One region of the Enterobacter sp. 186315 genome, then DNA from elsewhere that is predicted to be linked to it. Evidence: predicted binding sites of a transcription regulator. Region 1 holds the regulator's gene; each other region holds the start of a gene.
What was found. The regulator LexA, encoded in region 1, represses DNA repair genes until DNA is damaged. The targets are predictions, from matches to a motif close to TNCTGTATGTACATACAGNA.
Positions count from the first base shown of each region.

Region 2: the regulator LexA is predicted to act here: its motif matches at 1,379-1,398, upstream of sbmC (DNA gyrase inhibitor SbmC).
Region 3: the regulator LexA is predicted to act here: its motif matches at 3,568-3,587, upstream of sulA (SOS-induced cell division inhibitor SulA).

Region 1 is NZ_JBPTTK010000014.1:35,555-41,759, forward strand. Features, by position in the region: gene plsB (glycerol-3-phosphate 1-O-acyltransferase PlsB) at 1-900, opposite strand, end outside; gene ACSVHP_RS15795 (diacylglycerol kinase) at 1,055-1,423, shown strand; gene lexA (transcriptional repressor LexA) at 1,532-2,140, shown strand; gene dinF (MATE family efflux transporter DinF) at 2,205-3,542, shown strand; gene ACSVHP_RS15810 (CsbD family protein) at 3,662-3,871, shown strand; gene zur (zinc uptake transcriptional repressor Zur) at 3,925-4,437, opposite strand; gene ACSVHP_RS15820 (cupin domain-containing protein) at 4,552-5,040, shown strand; gene ACSVHP_RS15825 (conjugal transfer protein TraF) at 5,209-6,205, shown strand, end outside.
Region 2 is NZ_JBPTTK010000007.1:45,279-51,483, forward strand. Features, by position in the region: gene ACSVHP_RS10045 (FUSC family protein) at 1-797, opposite strand, end outside; gene sbmC (DNA gyrase inhibitor SbmC) at 890-1,363, opposite strand; gene dacD (serine-type D-Ala-D-Ala carboxypeptidase DacD) at 1,495-2,667, opposite strand; gene sbcB (exodeoxyribonuclease I) at 2,860-4,296, shown strand; gene ACSVHP_RS10065 (APC family permease) at 4,414-5,772, opposite strand; gene yoeI (membrane protein YoeI) at 5,762-5,824, opposite strand; gene ACSVHP_RS10075 (LysR family transcriptional regulator) at 6,046-6,205, opposite strand, start outside.
Region 3 is NZ_JBPTTK010000006.1:239,578-245,782, forward strand. Features, by position in the region: gene ACSVHP_RS09700 (AAA family ATPase) at 1-928, opposite strand, end outside; gene matP (macrodomain Ter protein MatP) at 1,115-1,567, shown strand; gene ompA (porin OmpA) at 1,630-2,682, opposite strand; gene sulA (SOS-induced cell division inhibitor SulA) at 3,038-3,547, opposite strand; gene ACSVHP_RS09720 (TfoX/Sxy family DNA transformation protein) at 3,766-4,392, shown strand; gene yccS (YccS family putative transporter) at 4,349-6,205, opposite strand, start outside.

The sequences.
Region 1 (6,205 bases):
AATTTCATGTCCGTCGTGCGCCAGCTGGCGAACGCGCTCGGCGTTGTGAACGTTGATCCCCTGATAAAGGCGGTTCCACGTAAAGCCCAGAATACGGTCGGAGAGGCGGATCATCTCGTAAGAGAAATTCGCGGCGATCTCTTCCATCAGCGCGATGGCGTTCTGCTGCGCTTTCTCGTGAGAAATTTTCTTGCTGCGCGCTTCGTCTTCGACGGCGCGGGCAATGGCTTTCGAGGCCAGCAGCTTGTTAAAGAGATCCTGGCGCGCAGGCAGGCGCGGCCCGACGGCAGCCAGACGCTGGCGGGCGAAGTGCATACGCGCAACGCGCGCCAGTTTTTGCGCAATGATTTTGTCCGTACCGTGTTCGTCCGCCATGCGGCGCAGCGAAACGGAAGGGGAGAAACGCACAAAGCTGTCGCGTCCCAGCCAGGAGACCGCAAAAAACTTCTGAATACCGTTAAGCATACGCAGCGGCGGATTCTCTTCGCCTTTTTCGCGGCCCGGACGGCGGCCAAACATCACCGATACCGGCACCATCTGCACATCCAGCTGTGGATTGCTGCGGTGCAGGTCGAGGTAGTCGTGGAACAGTTTGATGGACTCTTCTTTCGGCGTGTAATAGGTAAACACGCGCGGCCCGCCGTGAATGAACACGTAGCGCGGCAGCAGAGTGCCGTCGATTTCGAGCGGCTCAAGCGGGTCAGGGAGGTCGTGCGCCAGACATTGGGCGCGGAGCGTCAGCAGGTCTGCCTTCGAGTTATAAGGCAAAACGTACATAATAGGGCGAGAGGTATCCAGCCCTAATTCCAGCGCAGGTTCCGCCGGGATAGACTTGCTTTTTACCAGGACGCTTAATGGTAAATTAAGTAATTTGTAGTAAATTCGTGGCCAGCCGGACATAAACGATGTAAAGCCTCTGGTTAATAATGCAAATGCGGCGCAAGGATAACAGAATGCGCGCAAAATTTCTGTTGTTACCCGTCATACTTAAGGCGGCAGCAAAACGCGCTGCAACCCTAATTACTGACGCTATTTTCACTAAAAGGTTCTTTTAATGGCCAATAATACCACTGGGTTAACTCGAATCATCAAAGCTGCCGGCTATTCATGGAAAGGTTTCCGCGCCGCGTGGATTAATGAAGCTGCTTTTCGCCAGGAAGCCGTTGCCGCCATTGTCGCGGTGATTATCGCCTGTTTCCTTGATGTTGACGCAATAACCCGCGTACTTCTCATCGGTTCGGTACTTTTGGTGATGATAGTGGAAATTATCAATAGCGCTATAGAGGCCGTGGTCGATCGTATTGGCTCCGATTTTCATGAGCTGTCCGGTCGTGCGAAAGATATGGGGTCTGCCGCAGTTCTGTTGTCGATTATTACCGCATTAATCACCTGGGGCACGCTTCTCTGGTCACATTTTCGATAAGCCTTCAGGAATCACTAACTGCCTGGTTTTTTGTGCAGTTTTTGATTCCAAATTCGCCTTTGACTGTATATACTCACAGCATAACTGTATATACACCCAGGGGGCGGAATGAAAGCGTTAACGACCAGGCAGCAAGAGGTGTTTGATCTCATCCGGGATCACATCGGCCAGACGGGTATGCCACCTACGCGTGCGGAAATCGCGCAGCGTCTGGGGTTCCGTTCTCCAAATGCTGCCGAAGAGCACCTTAAAGCACTGGCACGTAAAGGCGTACTGGAGATTGTTTCCGGCGCGTCTCGTGGTATTCGTCTGCTGGTGGAAGAAGAAACCGGTATTCCACTGGTAGGCCGCGTTGCAGCAGGTGAACCTCTGCTCGCACAGCAGCACATTGAAGGTCACTACCAGGTTGATCCTGGCATGTTCAAACCGAGCGCGGATTTCCTGCTGCGCGTTAGCGGGATGTCCATGAAAGACATCGGTATTCTCGACGGCGATCTGCTGGCGGTTCACAAAACTCAGGATGTGCGCAACGGTCAGGTTGTGGTCGCACGTATTGATGATGAAGTGACCGTTAAGCGTCTGAAAAAGCAGGGCAACACCGTGCAGCTGCTGCCTGAGAACAACGATTTTTCCCCTATCGTGGTGGATTTGCGCGAGCACAATTTCTCCATTGAAGGGCTGGCCGTCGGCGTGATCCGCAACGGCGAATGGCTGTAATCTCTTCCTGACAGGCTGCGGCACTCCCGCAGCCTGACTCATTTTTCTGCCCCGGTATGTTCTCATGTCATTGCTGACCGCTTCTGATAAGGCGCTGTGGCGTCTTGCGTTGCCGATGATTTTCTCCAATATCACCGTCCCGCTGCTGGGGCTGGTTGATACCGCCGTAATTGGCCATCTCGATTCCCCCGTCTATCTGGGCGGCGTCGCCATTGGCGCCACGGCAACCAGCTTCCTCTTTATGCTGCTGCTCTTTTTGCGCATGAGCACCACGGGCTTGACGGCCCAGGCGTACGGCGCGAAAGATCCGCTGCGTCTGGCGCGGGCGCTGGTACAGCCGCTGATCCTGGCCCTGGGCGCTGGCGTGCTCATTGTGCTTTTACGCACGCCGCTTATCGATCTGGCCTTACACATCGTGGGGGGCAGCGAAGCGGTGCTGGAGCAGGCCCGGCGCTTCCTTGAAATCCGCTGGCTCAGCGCTCCGGCCTCCCTGGCAAACTTAGTGCTGCTCGGCTGGCTGCTCGGCGTTCAGTATGCGCGCGCCCCGGTTATCCTGCTGGTGGTGGGCAACGTCCTGAACATTGTGCTCGATCTCTGGCTGGTGATTGGGCTGCACATGAACGTTCAGGGCGCGGCGCTGGCAACGGCCATTGCGGAATACGGCACGCTGATAATCGGCTTGTGGATGGTCTGGCGCGTGCTGCACATGCGCGGCATCTCTCTTGGGATGCTGAAAACCGCCTGGCGCGGGAATATCCGCCGGCTGCTGGCGCTGAATCGCGACATCATGCTGCGCTCGCTGCTGCTGCAACTCTGCTTTGGCGCGCTGACGGTGTTTGGCGCACGTCTTGGCCCGGAAATCGTCGCGGTTAACGCGGTGCTGATGACGCTGCTGACCTTCACCGCCTATGCGCTCGACGGCTTTGCGTATGCCGTGGAAGCCCACTCCGGGCAGGCCTACGGCGCGCGTGAAAGCGGTCAGCTGCGCGAGGTCTGGCGCGCTGCCTGCCGTCAGTCGGGGCTGGTGGCGCTGGCGTTTGCGCTGATCTACGCCTGTCTGGGCGAGCATATTATTGCGCTGCTCACCTCTCTGCCTGCGCTGCGGGAGCTGGCAAGCCACTACATTCTCTGGCAGGTGATATTACCGGTGGTGGGCGTCTGGTGTTATCTGCTGGACGGGATGTTTATTGGCGCAACGCGCGGCGCGGAGATGCGTAACAGCATGGCGGTGGCGGCGGCAGGCTTTGGCCTTACGCTGCTGACGGTGCCGTATCTGGGCAACCACGGCCTGTGGCTGGCGCTGGCGGTCTTCCTCTCCCTGCGCGGCCTGTCGCTGGCGTATATCTGGCACCGTCACTGGCGCAACAACACCTGGTTTGCTTCCCCTCACGACAGAGCGTGATGGTTAAAGATTCTGAATATGAAACTGACCGCCGAATCCTTAACTACAATAATTATCACGTCCAGCAGAAATGTACGTCACGGACGTTATGAATTCACGCTTAACACGAGGACACGATTATGAATAAAGACGAAATCGGCGGCAACTGGAAGCAATTCAAAGGTAAAGCGAAAGAACAGTGGGGTAAACTCACCGATGACGACATGACCGTCATTGAAGGTAAACGTGACCAGCTGGTAGGTAAAATCCAGGAGCGTTACGGTTACGAGAAGGACCAGGCTGAAACTGAAGTTAAAGACTGGGAAACCCGCAACGATTACCGCTGGTAACCCTTAGCAGTTTACGTCCCTCTGAAGGCGGCCTTGAGCCGCCTTTGTCTTTTCTAGCGCGGTTTTTTCTTCACCAGAATAGAGTGATCGTGCTGGCACTCATCGTGATGATTGCAGGATTCCACTTCTACACACGCAGAACATAGCCCGTGTGCTTCAATCACGTTATGGCGCAGCGCAAAGCCCATTTTCGCCGCCAGCGTATGCATAATATCTTCCACCCCTTCCGCACCCTCTTCTTTAACGACGCCGCAGCGGTCGCAAATAAACATGGCGGACGTGTGGGTCGGCTGGTCAAACAGATGGCACAGCACGTAGCTGTTGGTTGACTCAACCTTATGAACAAACCCCTGCTCCAGCAGGAAATCCAGCGCGCGATAAACGGTAGGCGGCTTGGCCTGCGGTTCGCTTACGCGCAGCAGATCCAGCAGATCGTACGCGCTGATCGCCCCCTGTTGCAGGCTCATCAGACGCAATACCTCAAGGCGCTGCGGGGTCAGGCGCACATTGCGTTGCGCACACAGCTTTTCAGCCTGCGCCAGCAGCTCTTTTGTGGACTTCTCCATGAAGCACCTCGGATGAAATAGGAAGGAAGACCCTCACTTTACCATGTTCTGCTAAAAACACCGAGGATCGCCAGGTGTGCTATACCTGACGCATCGCAATCCGGGGAGCACACCATGAAAAGACCTGACTGTATTCGACACTGGCGCGACGTTGAGGGCGCGGATGATTCCACCTATCCCGACAGCAACGAGCTTTTTTCCATCGGCGCGCCGCTGGCCCGCAGGCTCGGGCTGGGGCGCATCGGCATTCATCACGAGCGCCTACCGCCGGGACGGCGTACCTCTTACCCTCATGCCGAAAGCGACGAAGAGGAGTTTATCTACGTGCTGGAGGGATATCCCGAAGCCTGGATCAACGGCTATTTGTGGAAGCTGGAGCCGGGCGATAGCGTGGGGTTTCCTGCCGGAACCGGCGTGTGCCACACCTTTATCAATAACACCAGCGAAGAGGTGCGGCTGCTGGTCGTCGGGGAGGCGAACAAGAAACAAAACCGCATCTACTATCCGCTGAATCCGGAGTATGCCGCCACGCGTGAAGACCGCTGGGTAGACCATCCGCCGCAGTTTTTTGGGCCGCACGATGGAAAACCTGGGCGAAAATAATTTCCTCTTCTATAAATATTGAGGGCCGTCACAAATAACAACAGGCCCGCAGGGAATTTAACTTAAGGAAAAAGCGGGTCTTTTTGTACTTATTCACAGCAATAGTTCGCTCCTGTTTGGGTGATAACAGACAGGGTTAATTAATAACAGCTATAAGACGAGCATACTGTGAAAAAACATTTTAAATTTTCGGTGGTTAGCATCGCTGTCTCCTTTTTTGTGGCAAATCAGGCGGGAGCAGCCAATACCTGGACGGAGTCGCGTAGCGACGCAATGGGTGGCACGGGTGTCGCAGCAGGCACCTATGGCAGCGGGGCGCTGATCAACCCGGCGCTGCTGGCAAAGGCCAAACCTGAAGACGACGTGACGGTTATTCTGCCGTCGGTCGGCGCGCAGATTACGGATAAAGACAATCTTCAGGACGAAATCGACAATATTAACGACAAAATCAATCACTATCAGGACGTGATTGACGATCTGACGCCAACGGAGATTATTACCAATCCGTTAGGCTCAATAAACCAGTTCCAGGGCGCGGCGAAAGATCTTGCCGACGAGCTGGACTACCTCAAAGGCAAAACGGCACGCGCCACGGCGGGTGCGGGTATTGCCGTCAGTATTCCTAACGATGTGCTGTCCGTGGCCTTTATGGCGAAAGGCTATGCCCACGGGCGCGTTAGTTCGTCTATCGATCAGCAGGATATTGATTACCTGCGCGGGATCCAGAAAAGCGATCTGGTTGCGGCAGGCGTTGCGCTGGATGCGGCGGTGAACGGCACCGATCAGATCACGAAAAACCTCAACTCTACGGCATCCGGCCGCGCGGCGATTGTTTCCGATTACGGTATCGCGGTGGCGCGTCAGTTTGATTTGGGCGGCGTTCCTGTGTCCGTGGGCGTGACGCCAAAACTGCAAAAAACCTGGGTCTATAACTACACCACCTCTATCTACGATTACGACAGCAACAAGTGGAACGACAGCCGCTACCGCACCGACGATACCGGCTTCAACGTGGATGCCGGTATTGCTGCCGACTTCGGTGAAAACTGGACGCTGGGCGTGAGCGGGCAAAACCTGATGTCGCGCGATATCGACACCAAAGATGTGCGTATCCGCAACGGTCGTACGGGAGAGGTGGTGAGCTATAAAGACACCTACCAGATCC
Region 2 (6,205 bases), on a different contig from region 1:
TGCGCGTTAAGCATCAGCAGATGGCTGGGACGCGACGCCCAGTGCGCGTTGATTTGCAGCTCCAGCATACAGACCAGATTGCGGCTGACGGTCTGAATGGCTTCGAAGATGGATTTCTGAATGTGGGTTTCTTTGCTGGCAGGCGTGATAAGCCCGCGCATTTTCACCACATCGTTGAGAATTTTTTGCAGATGCTTCTCGAGGCGCGGTCGTTCAACCAGATTAGGGGAAAATCCGGCCTGATAGACGCGGTTGAACGCCGTGACGTAATTCGCCATCTGAATACGCCAGTGCAGAAAGGCGCGCTGCGGCCAGATCCCCGTAAAGAGCATCGCCAGCAGCGAGCCGAGGATCACATCCCCGCTTCGCCACAGCGCCGTGGTCATCTCCCCCGCGGGCGCACCGACAACGACCGCAAGCGTGATACCAATCAGCAGCGCCTGATAGGGCTTTTTACCGAGCGCCAGCCAGCCGCAGAGGAACATCGCTGCGGCGCACCACAGCAGCATGACCGGGAAGGAGATCAGCTCAAGCTTGAGGGCAATCAGCCCGAGCGCCGAACCTAAAACGGTCCCGCCGATACGCTCAAAGGCGCGCGGCACCACATTTCCCCAAAAGGAGATAGGCCCCATGATGACCACCAGGGTGATCAGCGGCCAGGTCCCCTCCGGGACATCCAGTAAACGCACCAGGACAAAGGTCAGTACGAATGCCAGCGCGATGCGACAGCCATGCACAACGCGATAATGTTGATACAACCGAATTTCAAACGGCGTTAATGATTTGTCGGGACGCACACCCGCTCTCCAGCTACACGGCAAACCCCAATTGTACTGCGTTTTCAGCCGAGTGGATCGTTCCCGGCTGAAAAACCCTGCTTTTACCAGGATTAACCGGCTTTATGTTCAACCGCGATATACATTTCGATAATCCAGTATCCGTCTGCGTTGCCGTCGTTGAGATAGCGCTCAAAACAGGGCTTGGGCGCCCACTGGTAGTGGTTATCCTGCAAGAGAGAGTTGAAGAACTGATACCACGGGGTAGCGAAATCATGATTTTCGACCCGTGCTTTCGCCACGGCGTAATCCCCGGCGGCGATTTCGGTCAACATCACCCCTTCGCTGTTCTCCGGGATGACAAAATCATCCGGCACCGTTACCGCCGTATCGCAGCGCAGTTTTTCCGCCGGGACGACGTCCGGGTTGTCGTAATAGACCGCAACCCACTCCAGCGGCTCAATGTGGCGCCCGTCAACCCACATAATCAGCTGTTCAAAGCCCTGCTTAACCGTTTTTTCCCACGGCCCCACAAGATGAAAGCCCGCGATTTTACGTTTCTGTTGCTGACTAATGCTGTAGTCCATGCTGCCTCCGGTGATTACTGTATATTCATACACTATAAAGCAGGATTTTAAGGAACGGCAATGACGGAATGTTTATTATGCGAGCAGACTCGCATCCCTGCCAGTCTGCCGAAGCGCGGTGCCCTGCGCGGTTAGATTTTATGATGCAGATAATCGCTCAGGCGCGAGAAAACGCCACCTTTATCAACGCTTTCCAGCGTGACCAGCGGCCAGTGGGCAACCACTTTGTCGCGGTCATAGAGTTCGATTTCCCCAACGCGCTGATGGGCGGCGATGGGCGCTTCCAGCTCTTTTTTATCCAGCACGTATTTGGCCTTAATGTTAGGGACCTCGGCCTTCGGTAAGGCAAGCCAGAAGTCCTGATCCGTGCCGAGCTTAATCTGCTCTTTATCGCCGTACCAGATACGCTCGGTGCCGACCTTTTTACCGTTATGCAGAATTTGCACCGTATCAAAATTCTGCTGACCCCAGTGCAGCAGCTTGCGCGCCTGATCCTCACGCCCTTTAGGGCTGTCTGCCCCCATGATCACCGCGATCAAACGACGCTGCCCGTCCACCGCAGAGGCAATCAGGTTAAAGCCCGCCCCGGAGGTATGGCCGGTTTTCAGCCCGTCGACGTTCATGGTTTTATCCCACAGCAAGCCGTTGCGGTTCTGCTGGGTGATGCCGTTCCAGGTCAGGCTCTTCTCGCTGTACATATGATAAAAATCAGGTTCGCCGTGAATGATGGCGCGGGAAAGGACCGCCAGATCGTAGGCCGAGCTGTGCTGTCCCGGAGCATCAAGGCCATGTACCGTTTCAAAATGGGTGTCGCGCAGGTTCAGCTTCTGAACGTAGTCGTTCATCATCTTGACGAACTGCGGCTGCCCGCCCGCGACGTGGTCGGCCAGCGCCACGCAGGCGTCGTTACCGGAATCGACAATCAGCCCGCGGCTCAGGTCCCGCACGGTAACGCGATCGCCCTGCTTCAGGAACATCAGGGACGATCCATCAAATACCGGGTTGCCCTTCGCCCATGCGTCGCGGCCTACTGTAACCACGTCGTCAGGGGTGATGCGGTGGCTGTCAATTGCGCGATCGACGACATAGCCCGTCATTAACTTTGTCAGGCTGGCCGGGTTGCGCTGCTGGTGTTCGTTGCCCGCCGTTAAAATTTGACCCGTGGTGTAATCCATCAGTACCCAGGCACCGGCCTGGATAGCCGGAGGCTGCGGCGAAAAATCCAGCGGATCGGCAGCCAGGGCAGATGTGATACTCGAAGCGAGTAAAGAAACAGCAATAAACAGACGGCGTTTCAAGGGCATATCCTCAGGTCATTAAAAATCGTTGACCTTTTTACGGGAGTTCTTATGTCGTTACCTGGCTTTATTGCAAAAAAATGTGACAAAGTGCATGTTTCTTCCTGAAGCAGCCTCGCAAATTTCACCCTTAACGGCGCATTTTATTCGGTCTGCCTCTCACGATCGTTTACCATAGTGACGTCACTTTTTAACAGGATGGTATTACTGGTGTCTGACTCTGCCGCGCGCCCTACATTTTTATTCCACGATTACGAAACCTTTGGCACTCACCCGGCGCTGGACAGGCCTGCCCAGTTTGCCGCCATCCGTACTGATGAAGATTTCAACATCATTGGCGAGCCAGAGGTGTTTTACTGCAAGCCCGCCGATGATTATCTGCCGCAGCCTGGCGCGGTGATGGTCACGGGCATTACGCCGCAGGAAGCGCGGGACAAAGGAGTTAACGAGGCGGAGTTTGCGCGTCGTATCCACGATCTGTTTACCGTGCCCAACACCTGCGTGGTGGGCTACAACAACATTCGTTTCGACGATGAAGTGACGCGCAATATCTTCTATCGCAACTTTTACGATCCCTACGCGTGGAGCTGGCAGAACCGCAATTCGCGCTGGGATCTGCTCGACATTATGCGCGCCTGCTACGCCCTGCGCCCGGAGGGGATCAGCTGGCCGGAAAACGAAGAAGGGTTAACCAGCTTCAGGCTTGAGCACCTCACCCGCGCCAACGGTATCGAGCACAGCAACGCCCACGATGCGATGGCGGACGTGTACGCCACCATTGCGATGGCGAAGCTGGTCAAAACCGCGCAGCCGCGCCTGTTTGAGTACCTGCTTAGCCACCGCAGCAAGCAAAAGCTCACGACGCTTATCGACGTGCCGCAGATGAAACCGCTGGTGCATATTTCCGGCATGTTTGGCGCGTGGCGCGGCAACACCAGCTGGGTCGCGCCTCTGGCGTGGCATCCTGACAATCGTAATGCGGTGATTATGGTGGATCTGGCGGGAGACATTTCGCCCCTGCTTGAGCTGGACAGCGACGCCCTGCGCGAGCGCCTGTACACGCCAAAAAGCGAGCTGGGCGACCTGCCTGCCGTTCCGGTCAAACTGGTGCATATCAATAAATGCCCAGTGCTGGCCCAGGCCAACACCCTGCGCCCGGAAGATGCCGACCGTCTGGGCATTAACCGCCAGCAGTGTCTAGATAATCTGAAAGTGCTGCGCGAAAACCCGCAGGTGCGTGAAAAAGTGGTCGCTATTTTTGCCGAAGCGGAACCGTTCGTGCCGTCGGAAAATGTCGATGCGCAGCTGTATAACGGCTTCTTTAGCGACGCAGACCGGGCGGCCATGAACATCGTGCTGCAAACCGAGCCGCGCAACCTGCCCGCGCTGGATATCACCTTCGCCGACAAGCGTATCGAAAAGCTGATCTTTAACTATCGGGCGCGCAACTTCCCAGGCTCGCTGGACGAAACCGAGCAGGAGCGCTGGCTACAGCACCGTCGTAACGTGTTTACCCCGGAATATCTGCAAAGCTACGCCCAGGAGCTGGAAATGCTCTACAGCCAGTATGAAGGGGATAGCGAAAAGCAGGCGCTGCTGAAAGCGTTGTTCCAGTACGCGCAAGAGATAGTCTGAATTACAGACATAAAAAAACCGGAGGCGATGTTCTCCGGTTTTTTTTGCCCGCTGGCGTGAGCCTACGGGTTTGTCGTTTTGCAGGCCGGATAAGCGTGAGCGCCACCCGGCGAGTCATTACGCAACGTCTTCGTACTGAGGAACCGGGTTGCGGAAGCTTTTGGTCACGCACGCCAGGTAAACCAGACCGATAGCACCCCAGATCAGACCCAGAACCATTGAGCTTTCTTCCAGGTTAATCCACAGCGCACCGACGGTCAGCGCACCACACACTGGCAGTACCAGATAGTTGAAGTGGTCTTTCAGCGTCTTGTTGCGCTTCTCACGGATCCAGAACTGAGAGATCACGGAGAGGTTAACGAAGGTGAAGGCCACCAGCGCACCGAAGTTAATCAGCGCCGTTGCCGTTACCAGGTCAAATTTAATCGCCAGCAGTGCGATGGCGCCAACCAGCAGCACGTTCCACGCCGGGGTACGCCATTTCGGATGCACGTAGCCGAAGAAACGGGTTGGGAACACACCGTCGCGGCCCATAACGTACATCAGACGAGACACGCCCGCGTGTGCCGCCATACCGGATGCCAGTACGGTGACGCTGGAGAAGATCAGCACGCCCCACTGGAAGGTTTTCCCAGCCACGTACAGCATGATTTCAGGCTGTGACGCGTCCGGATCTTTAAAGCGAGAGATGTCCGGGAAGTACAGTTGCAGGAAGTAAGATGCGCCGATGAAGATCAGGCCGCCAATCAGTGCGGTCAGGAAAATCGCACGCGGGATCACACGCTCAGCGTCTTTGGTTTCTTCAGACAGAGAAGAGATACCGTCGAAGCCCAGGAACGAGAAGCACAGAATGGTCGCACCGGTAATCATCGGCACAACGTGCGCGCCTTCAGACCAGAACGGACGGGTGCTGGTCAGCGTACCTGCGCCTTCGCCGTGCATCACACCGTAAATGATCAGACCAACGATAACCGCAACAATCCCCATCTGAAGGATAACGATCAGGGTATTGAAGTTAGCAACGGTCTTGATGCTGCGCAGGTTAGAGATGGTCATGAAGGCCACCAGCGCAACAACGAAGATCCACGATGGCATAGAAGGCACCAGCGCTTCGAAGTAAATTTTTGCCAGCAGAATGTTGATCATCGGCATGAACAGGTAGTCCAGCAGAGATGACCAGCCCACCATAAAGCCAACCGCCGGGCTAATGGATTTCTGAGCATAGGTATAAGCAGAGCCCGCAGACGGGAAACGGCGAACCAGTTTACCGTAGCTCAGCGCTGTAAAGAGAATGGCGACCAGTGCAAAGGCGTACGCCGTTGCAACGTGACCGTCCGTAAGGCCTGATACGATACCGAATGTATCGAACAGCGTCATCGGCTGCATATAGGCTAAGCCCATCATGACAACCGGAATCAACGTAAGCGTTTTACGTAATTCCACGCGAGAGGTTTTTGGAGTTGCGTTATGCGACATAGTTATTCTCCTTTACGGTGATAACCGCCACGTAAGCGAAAAATTGCCCCATTTTCTGTATTCCTCAGCGACAACAACTGTCGGATTTTAGTAAATATCTATCCGGTACGAAGCCCGGCCTCTTGGATTTTTAGTTTCGTTTCGTACATGCAAAAAAAAATAACCGACGCCTTTTATATCGTCGATTATTCATTTGTTTGCAGCGGCGGCATTTTGCCCTATTCCAGATACAAAACGCAATAGTTCGAGAAACTCATCAATAGATTAAATTCGCTAACCGGTTGAATTGCCTTCGATGAGCGGAGTATAAACCGCGGCAATAGCACTATTTGCTAAAATTTCGGCTCGCCACCAGGCGCTTGCCAGCCCGGCGGTTTGTTCGTTCCAGCCGACCCAAACGGATTCATCACCGCTTTGCGCCATAACCTGCTTT
Region 3 (6,205 bases), on a different contig from region 1:
CGCTGAACGTTCCTTCACCGCTGATTACGCCCACTTCACGCAGCTGCCTGCTTATCCAGAGAGGACACAGCGGCAGGGTATCCTGATCGCCGGTATAGCGAACCGCTTCCCGGATCAGCCCGGCCCAGGCATCAGCAGCGGGCACAGGCAGTTCATAGCGCGCCGCGACCGCCAGTACCCACTGACACCACTGCGCCATGTCGTCGGCGTCGGCAATCTGAATGTTGTCTTCAAATTCGCTGTAAACGGCCTGGCTGGCGAGTTCCGGCTCCATCTCCTGGAGATCGGCCAGCGACTCACGATCGCCCGTCAGCACCACGGTCAAGGACATCGGCATGGACGGAACGGCAACCGGAAGAGGGCGGGATTCGTCGAAGCTTACCCAGTCAAAACGCTGCTCGGTGACGATGGTTTTAAGACGCATCCACAGCAGCGGCTGGGCCAGCAGCGTTCTCAGGGAAATAATGAGCACGCCGCCATTGGCGCGATGCACCAGTCCCGGCTGAAGCGACAGTTCGCCATTGAACTGGCGCAGGCAGCCAAAGAGCTGCTCCGCCTCGACCCAGTTAGCGGTGACGACTTCACTCTGCGCGGCAAAACGATTATCAGCCTGCGCGGCAGGTTCGAAGAGAATATGTTGACCTGCGATACGATACTGGCCGCCAAAAACGGTATCTGTTTCTGGCTGCAACTGGCGCACGGCATCGCCCAGAAGCGTCAAATACTCGGCTTCTTCCGGGGCCTTGAGCAGCATGAAGGGAGATGTGGCCCACGGGCTTAACACCTGCTCCAGCGCATAATGCAAACGCGGTTGTGTATCGCTAAGTATAAATTCGTGTTCTTTGGCGAGATCTGGCTGTGTAAATAGCGCCTGATAACTTTCGGTATCGGGAACCAGGTCACGCCATGCAAGTTTCGTAATGGTCAAAGTTGATGTTTTTTAGTCAGATGTAAAACCGTGGAGTATACCGTAAGGGGCAGTCTCTTCCCAAGCAGGATTGGGTATTTACGCGGGGGTTTCTCCTGTAATGATAAGCAGGATATGATTTCTTTTCAGCAGATTGGCAAAAAACTGATATTCTGAACAGAGTTACGAGGTAACACTGAGATCGCAATGAAATATCAACAACTGGAAAATCTCGAAAGCGGCTGGAAATGGAAGTACCTGGTCAAAAAACACCGTGAAGGCGAATTGATCACCTGCTACATCGAAGCCAGCGCTGCAAAAGAAGCAGTGGATATGTTGCTGACCCTCGAAAATGAACCGGTTCAGGTTAACGGCTGGATTGAGAAGCATATCAATCCGGCGCTGCTCAATCGGATGAAGCAAACTATCCGTGCGCGTCGCAAGCGGCATTTTAATGCTGAGCATCAGCACACCCGCAAGAAATCTATCGATCTTGAATTTATCGTCTGGCAAAGGCTGGCAGGGCTGGCACAACGGCGCGGTAAAACATTATCGGAGACTGTCGTTCAGCTGATTGAAGATGCAGAGCATAAAGAGAAGTATGCCAACCAGATGTCGACGCTGAAGACAGATTTGCAGGCGCTTCTGGGTAAAAAGTAAGTTTTTACGTTTCTTCAGACAATAAAAAACCCCGCAATGCGGGGTTTTTTTAAGACGATAACTTATGCCGCAGGCTGAGTTACAACGTCTTTGATGCCTTTAACTTCGATCTCAACGCGACGATCTGGTGCCAGGCAGTCGATCAGTGCTGCGCGAGCTTTAACGTTGTCACAGGTAGAACCGGTAACTGGGTTAGCTTCGCCCATGCCACGTGGGGAGATCTTGTTAGCTGGGATACCTTTAGAGATCAGGTAATCAACAACAGACTGAGCACGTTTCTCAGACAGACCCTGGTTGTAAGCATCAGAACCGATACGGTCGGTGAAGCCCAGAACCACTACAGAACCATCTTTAGGATCCAGGTTGCTCAGCTGGGTGTACAGCTGATCCAGTGCCTGCTGACCTTCTGGTTTCAGGGTAGCTTTGTTGAAGTTGAACAGAACGTCAGACTTCAGAGTGAAGTGCTTGGTCTGTACTTCTGGAGCTGGAGCCGGAGCTGGAGCTACGACTGGCGCATCTTCCTGCTGACCGAAACGGTAGGAAACACCTACGCTCAGCATGCCGTTGTCTGGACGAACACCAACGGTGTTGCCGTCGCCGATGTTGTTAACCCACTGGTATTCCAGACGGGTAGCGATGTCACGGGTCATAGCCCACTCAACGCCACCAGCGAATACTGGGGAAACACCAGTGTCGTGGTCGTCGCCAGCGATGCTGTTGCTGGAGTCAGCGCGCCATACCATGCCGCCCAGACGGGTATACACGTCCAGATCGTCAGTTACTGGGTAACCCAGTTTAGCGGTCAGCTGAACGCCTTGTGCTTTGAAAGCGCCATTTACGTTGTTGCCTTTGTATGGCATACGACCTAACCAGTCGTAACCCATTTCAAAACCAACATACGGGTTAACCTGATAGCCACCGAACGCACCTGCACCAAGCTGGCTCTCGTGAGTCGGGCCATCGTTGTTCAGATCGCTGTTGTACCAGCCGGTGTCATGGAACTGAGACCAGCCCAGTTTACCACCTGCATACCAGGTATTATCTTTCGGAGCGGCCTGCGCTACGGTAGCGAAGCCAGCCAGTGCCACTGCAATCGCGATAGCTGTCTTTTTCATTTTTTGCGCCTCGTTATCATCCAAAATTTGCCATGAAAATCTTTATCAAGAGATCACGGTTAAATCCTTCACCGGGGGGCGTGGTCAAATATAAATCTACCGATATCTTCGGCTTAGGCCGAGCACCCCTGGCGATGTAAAGTCTACAACGTAGCTAGAAACTTACAAGTGTGAACTCCGTCAGGCATATGAAAAAAAAAGTTCCGTATACCTAATATTTAACATTTTTTGTACGGAATTTGTGCAGTAAAATTAACGAGAACCGCACCAGACAAGCCTTGCCGAAGATTTCGCGATCTGAACTATTTCTCAATCTTATGGTCAAAAAAAATTCCAGGAATAGTCTTAATTTCGCTCAATGATACAAATTAGAGTGAATTTTTACCCCGGATAGTTGTCCTTTGCGATGAGGATCTGGACGAACCGGACGCATAATGAACCCGATCGCATTACCTTCTTCTGCCGCTTCGGTCAGTCGGAAATGCTCTTCTTCCGTCAATTCATCTGACAACCATCCAATCACGACGCTGTAGTTCCCCGTGCGTAAGGCGCGGATCATAGACTCGACCGTATCGCAGGGTGAAAGCTGATTAATCTGCATCACCTTTGTCAGCGGCAGTCCAGCCGACAGCACCCATTCACGGCTTAATTTTTGTTGCGGCGTCAGCCAGAGCTGCCAGCGAGACTGCTGACCAAGCTGTTGTAATAATGGCAGTAAAAGGAGTTGCGTCAACAGAGGCTGGTCTTCGCGATAAACCACTTCACTGATAAGACCTGTCGAAACACTCCCGACGGATTTCTTCGCGGTATTGCCCGCGGTAGAAGAGAGAGAGGTTGAGCGATTTGCATAGCCTGAAGTGTACATATTCATTCCAGCCCTGTAGTTACTGTATGGATATACAGTAACCCCTGTATGTATAAAGATCAACTTCAATTTCTGAAAGCCCCTCGCAAATTTCGCTCATGAACTGCGCATAACTCAAATTGATCTTGCTCACAAACGATAAGTTGCCTATTTTCCTGATAACGGATCCGGTAGTCAGTAAACGCCCTTTTACCATTTGATTTTTATAGAGAAATATCATGAAAAAGATATCGTACGAGAGGATTTATAAATCTCAGGAATACCTTTCACCTTTGGGCAATATCCAGCATCGTGCGCTTTTTGGCGGTTATACCCTGGCGGTGGATGATGCGGTTTTTGCCATGGTGGCAGAGGGGGAACTTTACATCCGGGCCTGCGAAGAGAGCGCAACATACTGTGTGAAACACGCCTCGTCCTATTTAACGCTCATGAAGCGGGGCCGTCCGGTACCCCTGAACTATTTCCGCGTTGACGACGGCCTGTGGCAGGACAGGGATAAATTACTCCAGCTCTCTTCCTATGCGCTGGCGGCAGCGAGGCACGAGCGGGTTCAGCGCTATCAGCGAAACCGGCTAAAAGATCTGCCAAACCTGACGTTCCAGCTCGAAGTTCTGCTTTACGAAGCAGGCATCACCAATGAGAAAACGTTACGGGAGCTTGGGGCGAAGCGGAGCTGGCTGAAGGTGCGGGCCATCAATAAACAGCTGGGGATCAAGGTGCTGTTTGCGCTTAAAGGGGCTATTGAAGGGATGCATGAGGCGGCGCTCCCGGCTGACACTCGCCAGGAGCTAACCGACTGGTTTAACGCGTTACCGGATCCAGTGGAGAATTACTCCGCCAGGTAGCAATGAGCTGCTGAAGGCGACAGATTTCCGGCAGCAGGGCAATGAGCAGGCCAATCTGTTGGAGAACCAGCGGTGCTTTGCTGTCGGAACCGGGATCGAGATGGGCGATACGCTGGGACAGCTCGTCCAGCGCCTGGCGAACGCGTGGTTCATCGGCCGGGCGATGGTGAAGGGCATCATCAACGTAACAGACGGCATCATCCAGCAGGGCAAGAATACCCGGGTTGCTCAGCTTTTCACGGTGGGCGCCCAGCGTAGAGATGTAGCTGGTAAAAGTATGGTTCAGGCAGAGCAGACGAAACGCGGTTTCCTTAATTTCAGGGGTGGCACCGGGTTCCGTAGACATATTTGACACCACGGAAGCCAGCTCTGAATCGCTGTTGTGCGCGTCACGGCGGGCGATACGGTAGGCCAGCCGGTTGTCACGTCCCTGGTGATACTGCTCCAGAATGGCATCCAGATAGCGGCAGTTGGCGTTCATCGCTCTGTTCAGCACGCGCGGTAGATTGCGAAAACGCCAGTCCGGCCAGATAAAGCTCACGGCGGCCCAGGCTATTGCACAGCCGATTAAGGTATCAATCACGCGCGGCAGGGCGACTTCAAAACCTTCACCCAGCAGGTTAAAGCAGAGCAGCACCAGCAGGGTGATGAACATCGTGGCGTGGGCGTACTGTACGTTACGAAACGCGAAGAACAGTACGCCGGTTATCACGATAAGAATCAGCTGCCCTTCTATAGAAGGCACGAAGTAGAGCACGGGCAGGCCAATTGCGACCCCGACCAGAGTACCGATGATTCGCAGCGCCAGGCGGTGGCGCGTGGCGTTGTAGTTCGGCTGGCAAACAAACAGGCTGGTCAGCAAGATCCAGTAGCCGTGATGCAGCCCGGTTATCTGTATAAAGGCATAGCCCACGCAGAGCACCAGCGACATTCGTACCGCGTGGCGGAACAGCGCGGATTCCGGCGTAAAGTTCCGGCTCAGGCGCAACCACATGTCGCTAAAGCTGTGAACGCCATCATCGGACAGCTGGCTGTTCGCATCATTACCCGGCATCGCCATCGCCTGCTCGGACTCAATGGTGGCAAGCTGGGCATCGATTGCCCGCAGGTTATTGAGTAAAAAGCCCAGCGCTTTAATCTGATCCGGCGAAGTGCCGCTGGCCTGCACGCGATCGAGCGCCGCGTCCAGATGGCTGAAAGCGCGTTCGAAACGCGGATCGTGCTGGTAGGGCGTTCGCAGCAGAATTGAGCGCGCCAGCTGCTGGCAGGCCTGGGACTGCATCGAGAGCAGACGCTGGAAGCGGAACATCACGTCGCTATAGCGGAACTTCTCTCTGAGGGCGGCATATTGCACGTGGGACGAACTGGCGCGTTCGTGAATATCCTGCGCCGCAAAATAGTAGTGCAACGTTCTGCGGGTGCCGCGCTGACCGCGATCGCCACGCAGTCGGGTCAGAAGAGACGCTTTCGTCTGGTTCAGGGTCGCAACAAGCTGACCGTTTGCCAGCGCCAGATCGTAAAGCGGGGCCTGGCTCTCCTCTTCAATATCCGGATCGAAGAGTCGGGATTTGAGTTCCAGATAGTGCGCCAGCTGTTCATAGCTGCGCGCGAGGTTGTCCTGCAAGGCGCGAACCGGGAAGATCAGGTGCCCGGTCAGGGTAAGCAGGTTATACCAGATTGCCCCCAGCAGCAGCAGGACCGGCTGTTGATACCACTGGTCGTAAAGCGACACGCCGAGCATGGTATAGACCGCAATCAGCAGCGCGCCAAAGGCGATGGTAGCGTAGCGTTGCCCCAGCCCGCCCAGCAGAAT